DNA from 2 places in the Ruminococcoides bili genome. Region 2 is predicted to be linked to the other one. Evidence: predicted binding sites of a transcription regulator. Region 2 holds the regulator's gene; the other holds the start of a gene.

Region 1 (3,208 bases), on a different contig from region 2:
TTGCTTCCGGTGTATCGTCAATGATAAGATCAACACCTGTGAGTGTTTCAATGGCTCTGATGTTTCTGCCCTCACGACCGATAATTCTGCCCTTCATTTCGTCATTCGGAAGAGGAACTACGGAAATTGTAGCCTCTGCAACCTGCTCTGCGGCAAGTCGCTGAATTGCAAGAGAAATAATGTTTCTTGCTTTTTCGTCCGCCTCATCCTTAAGCTGCTCCGTATATTCCATAATCTTAACGGATTTCTCATGAGCAAGCTCGTCCTCAAGCTGTGAAAGCAGGTAACTCTTTGCCTGCTCGGCTGTATAGCCGGAAATTTTCTCAAGCATTTCAAACTGACTTTTCTTGAGTGTTTCGATTTCCTCAAGCTTTGCATCAGCGTCTTTTAACTTACGAGAAAGCTTTTCGTCCTTAAGCTCCATGTTGTCAAGCTTTTTGTCGAGGGTTTCTTCCTTTTGCTGAATGCGTCTTTCCTGGCGTTGAACTTCTTTGCGGCGGTCGGCAATTTCTTTTTCGCTCTCGGTTCTGAAACGGTGAACCTCGTCCTTGCCTTCTAAAACAACCTCTTTCTTTTTGGCTTCGGCTGTTTTCATAGCTTCCGACACGATTTTTCTTGCCTCTTCTTCTGCACTTCCGATTTCCTTTTCGGCAACATTTTTACGATAGCTTATACCTGCAAAAATGCCTATGCCCGCACCGAGAAGCAACGCAACAATAATTAATATTATTGCTAATAACGACATTCTGACACCTCCTTGTTTGATTTTTAATTAGATAATAAGTTTAAGTTCAATCAAACAGCCTTGTCGGTGCCGTTAGTAAAGATATTCAATTTTCATTTTTATAAAAATAATTTAATTTTAATATTTTTTATATGCTGTGGTTTGCAACAAAGGTATATTATAACGATTAATAAGTTATAAAAACTAAATAAAAAATATCTATAAATAACGGCTCTGAACGAGTCTGATTAATAAAAAATAGGTAAATTTGCATTAATCCTATTTAACCGCACTAACGGTATTATAAGTATTTTATCCTAATTTAATAAAAATGTCAAGAATATTAATGGCAATTTTGCAAATAAATAATTAAAAAGCGCAACATTCACAGGACAATTTGACAATAGCGTTCGTCAAATTGCAGTAAAAGATGCAGAAATTTTGTAAAATTTTCGTTTTTATGTAAAATTCATAAGAAATTTGTTAAAATTTTATCAAACACTTGAATAACAGCAAAAAATGTAATATAATTAAACTACCTTATAAATTAGGAGGAATTTAAAATGTCAGTAAAAGTTGCAATTAACGGTTTCGGCCGTATCGGTCGTCTTGCATTCAGACAGATGTTTGGTGCAGAGGGCTATGAGGTAGTTGCTATCAACGATCTTACAAAACCATCAATGCTCGCAGATCTTCTCAAGTATGATACAGCACAGGGCGGTTACTGCGGTAAAATCGGTGAGAACCTTCACACAGTAGAGGCTGATGACGAGAACAACACAATCACAGTTGACGGCAAGACTCTTACAATCTATGCTAAGGCTAACGCTGCTGAACTCCCATGGGGTGAGATCGGCGTAGACGTAGTTCTTGAGTGCACAGGTTTCTACACATCAAAGGCAAAGAGCCAGGCTCACATTGATGCCGGCGCTAAGAAGGTTGTTATTTCTGCTCCTGCAGGCAACGATCTTAAGACAATCGTTTACAGCGTAAACGAGGGTACACTTACAGCTGATGATACAATCATTTCTGCAGCTTCATGTACAACAAACTGCCTCGCTCCTATGGCTAACACACTTAACAAGTATGCTGAGATCCAGAGCGGTATCATGTCAACAATCCACGCTTACACAGGCGATCAGATGATCCTCGACGGTCCTCACAGAAAGGGTGACCTCAGAAGAGCAAGAGCAGGTGCTGCTAACATCGTTCCTAACTCAACAGGCGCTGCTAAGGCTATTGGTCTTGTTATTCCTGAGCTCAATGGTAAGCTCATCGGTTCTGCACAGCGTGTTCCTGTTCCAACAGGTTCAACAACAATTCTTACAGCTGTTGTTAAGGGTAAGGATGTAACAGTTGAGGGCATTAACGCTGCTATGAAGGCTGCTGCTTCTGAGTCATTCGGTTACAACGAAGATCCAATCGTTTCTTCAGACGTAATCGGTATGAGATTCGGTTCACTCTTCGATGCTACACAGACAATGGTATCAAAGATTGCTGACGATCTCTATGAGGTACAGGTTGTTTCTTGGTATGACAACGAGAACTCATACACAAGCCAGATGGTTAGAACAATTAAGTACTTTGCTGAATTAGGCTAATCTTAACCTATAATTTATCAGGTATAAACTTTAAGCTGTCTCTTTTGAGGCAGCTTTTTGTTTTTATAAAAATTTTTCTGTTGATATTTACTTTTATACTTTTGTATGTTAAAATTTTAGTGTATAAAAATATTTGCAATGTTTTGCAAAGGAGAACGGAAATTATGAACTCTAAGTTAAAAAACAGTGATACTGATTTTCTTTTTAAAGCAATTCTTTCTCTTGAAAACGAAGAGGAGTGTTATCGCTTTTTTGAAGATTTATGCACAAGTCCTGAACTTAAGGCTATGTCACAAAGACTTGTTGTAGCAAAAATGCTTACAGAAAAAAAGGTTTATTCTGAAATTGTAAAAGAAACGGGTGCGTCAACCGCAACAATCAGTCGTGTAAAGCGTGCTCTTTTTGATAACGATACCTACGGTTACACACTTGTACTCGATAAAATCGCCAAAGAGGAAAACAAATGAGTTACAATATTTTTGCCGATTATTATGATGTATTAATGCAAAATGTCGGCTACAAAGAGCGAAGCGACTACATTTGTGAGCTTATGAAAAGGCATAATCACGAATTTGGCATTACACTTGACCTTGCCTGCGGTACGGGCAGTCTTACTACGGAGTTGGCACTTAAGGGCATAGATGTTTACGGAATTGACGCAAGTGCGGAAATGCTTAGCGAGGCAATGCAAAAGTCGAGCGAAAAAGGGCTTAATATTTTATATTTAAAGCAGAAAATGCAGAATCTTAACCTTTACGGCACTATAGATACTTGTATTTGTACGCTGGACAGCATAAATCACATTACAAAAGAAGAAGATGTGACAAAGGCTTTTGAGCGTGTAGCTTTCTTTATGGATAAAGACGGTTTGTTTGTATTTGAT
Region 2 (3,208 bases):
GAGGCAGGCAGTGAAGTTATGAGCGGTATGATTAACGGCAATTCTCTTATAGAAATAAAAACTACTAAGGAATTTGGCGACAGTACAGCGGCAAGAATTATTAAACTTGTTGAAGATGCAGCCGCTACAAAGGGACAGAGTGAAAAGCTTATCAGCCGTTTTGCAGCTGTTTACACACCGATTATTATACTTATTTCTATTGTAGTTGCTATTGTTCCTCCGCTTGTGGGGCTTGGCAGTTTCAGCACATGGATTTATCGTGCTTTGGTTTGTCTTGTTGCATCTTGCCCTTGTGCAATCGTAATTTCGGTTCCGCTTTCTTATTATTCGGGCCTTGGCGCATCATCAAAAATCAGCGTTCTTATTAAGGGCGGCAAGTATATCGAAGCTCTTGCAAAGGCTGACGCATTTGTATTTGACAAGACAGGTACACTTACAACAGGTGAGCTTTCTGTAAACAAAGTTTTTGCTTACGGCAATCATACTTCATCTGAAATTATTGCACTTGCAGCCGCTTGTGAACGATATTCTTCACATCCGATTGCTATGGCAATAAAAAATAAGGCAGAAAAGGAAAACTTACCTGAACTTTCAGGTTACAGCGAAAAGGCGGGACAGGGAGTTACAGCTGTATATAACGGCAAAGCTCTTGTATGCGGCGGCACAAAGGTTTTAAGCGATAAACAAAAGGTAAATGCAGAAAAAACCGCATCTGTATATGTAATCTACGATGGTGAATTAATCGGTGCAATCTCTGTTAGCGATACATTAAGACCGGAGGCAAAGAGTGTAATTGCAGAGTTAAGAAAACTCGGTGTTAAAGACAGTGTAATGCTTACGGGTGATAAAAAAGAAAATGCAATGGATATTGCAAATGAACTTAAACTTGATTCTTATTCGGCAGAGCTTATGCCGTCAGATAAACTTGAAAAACTTATAGATATAAAGAAAACTCATAAGTCTGTATGCTTTATCGGTGACGGTATCAATGATGCCCCTGTTCTTACTGCGAGCGATTGCGGTTTTGCAATGGGATTCGGCAGTGAGGCTGCTATTGAGGCGGCAGATGCTGTGCTTGCGGCAGGTAATTTAAAACAGTTACCGTTGTCTGTCAGAATAGCAAAGAAAGTTGTTGCTACTGTAAAGACAAACATTACATTTGCACTTGGTGTAAAGACAATTGTAATTATCCTTGCAATACTCGGTATCGCTCCGATGTGGTTGTCTGTAATAGCAGATACAGGCGTAAGCGTACTTTGCGTACTTTATGCTGCAAGACTTCTTCATACAGTTGATAAAAAGTAATTTATAAATAGATAGATTTCCTCTCATAAAAACTACCGCATTCCGATTGGAGTGCGGTAGTTAATTGTTGCTTTTTTATTAAATTAATTGGAGTGAATTATTATTTTGCTTAACTCGTGCACTAAACCATAAATTACCCCAACTATTGACATTGAACCTTTTAACTTTGTGATAAACTAAGTTAAGCATAATTAAAAGGCTGTTCCGCAAGATAGGGAACAGCCTTTATTTAATTATAAGATTTTATCTCGGTTATTCATTTTGTAACATAAGGTCATAAGACTGTCACTTAGGTGTACATTTTCAACAAGGGTGTCGCTGTACTTTCTTGCAATGTCATAGTGACTGAAATTCCAATAGTTCTTTATGCCGTAGCCATAAAGTTTGTCAAGTACATTTTCTACACATACTCTCGGAATACACAAAAACGCTGTATTGATTTTGTTGTTTTGACAGAACTCGTCAAGCAGACTGTCGTGCATTATTGTAAGATTATTCAGCTTTTTGCCAACTTTTTCTTCGTTACAGTCAAAACAGGCGATAAGTTCAAAGCCGAGCTTTTCAAAGTTCATATGCTTGGCAACCGCTTTACCGAGGTTGCCGGCACCGATAAGTATAGCTTTATAATTATTGTTAAGACCAAGAATATTTTGTATTTCTTCCTTAAGCTGAGAAACACTGTAACCGTAGCCCTGTTGACCGAATCCACCAAAGCAGTTAAGATCCTGTCTTACCTGAGAAGCGGTTACATTCATAATTTCAGCCAGTTTTGTAGATGAAATTTTATCAATGTTTTGTTCGTTAAGCTCAGACAAGAAACGATAATATCTGGGCAGTCTTCTGATTACAGACATTGAAATGTTGTCATTTCTGGACATTGTACTTTAACCTTACTCCTTTAACCGAATTGTGTTTGCTTATGCAAGTGAAGCGGCAAGATGCTCGTTTATTGCAAGCAAGAAATCTTCTGAATTAACCTTTTTCTTGTTTTCAAGAGTTGAAATAGCATAAAGGTCGCCTGTCATAATGCCGTCTTCAATAGTGTCGATAGTAGCTTTCTCAAGCTTGTCCGCAAAGTTCATAAGTTCAGGAAGATTATCAAGCTCGCCACGCTTTCTGAGAGCGCCTGTCCAAGCAAAGAGAGTTGCAACAGAGTTTGTGGAAGTTTCCTCGCCCTTAAGATACTTATAATAATGGCGCTGAACTGTACCGTGTGCAGCTTCATACTCATAAACACCGTCAGGTGAAACAAGTACGCTTGTCATCATAGCAAGTGAGCCGAAAGCAGTAGCAATCATATCGCTCATTACATCGCCGTCATAGTTTTTGCAAGCCCACATATAGCCACCCTCACTTCTGATAACTCTTGCTACAGCGTCATCAATAAGTGTGTAGAAATATGTAATGCCTGCCTGCTCAAATTTCTCTTTGTATTCATTCTCAAAGATTTCAGCAAAAAGATCCTTAAATCTGTGGTCGTACTTCTTGCTGATTGTATCTTTTGTAGCAAACCATACATCAAGTTTCTGGTCGAGTGCATAGTTAAAACATGAACGGGCAAATGAAGAAATACTCTTGTCAAGGTTGTGCATACCCTGAATGATACCGTCTGTCTTGAAATCAAAGATTGTACTTCTTTCTTCTGTACCGTCAGGCTTGGTAACGCAAAGTTCAGCCTTGCTGCCCGCCTTAACAACCATTTCTGTATTTTTGTAAACATCACCGTAAGCGTGGCGGGCAATACAGATTGGCTTTTTCCATGTAGGAATGTATGGAGTGATACCCTTTGCAAGGATAGGACTTCTGAATACTGTACCGTCAAGGATAGCACGGATTGTGCCATTTGGTGATTTCCACATCTGCTTGAGGTTGTACTCGTCCATTCTTGCAGCGTTTGGTGTGA

What was found. Region 2 encodes Rex, which represses fermentation and respiration genes when NADH is low (regulators of the CRP and FNR family bind a similar motif). Its sites were predicted from a motif close to ATTGTTAANNNNTTAACAAT; they were not measured.
Region 1: the regulator Rex is predicted to act here: its motif matches at 1,204-1,223, upstream of gap (type I glyceraldehyde-3-phosphate dehydrogenase).

The regions. Positions count from the first base shown of each region.
Region 1 is NZ_JBBNJY010000062.1:941-4,148, forward strand. Features, by position in the region: gene rny (ribonuclease Y) at 1-745, opposite strand, end outside; gene gap (type I glyceraldehyde-3-phosphate dehydrogenase) at 1,288-2,325, shown strand; gene AAAY30_RS10965 (YerC/YecD family TrpR-related protein) at 2,490-2,792, shown strand; gene AAAY30_RS10970 (class I SAM-dependent DNA methyltransferase) at 2,789-3,208, shown strand, end outside.
Region 2 is NZ_JBBNJY010000041.1:7,212-10,419, reverse strand. Features, by position in the region: gene AAAY30_RS09980 (heavy metal translocating P-type ATPase) at 1-1,305, shown strand, start outside; gene AAAY30_RS09975 (redox-sensing transcriptional repressor Rex) at 1,539-2,183, opposite strand; gene AAAY30_RS09970 (NADP-dependent isocitrate dehydrogenase) at 2,223-3,208, opposite strand, start outside.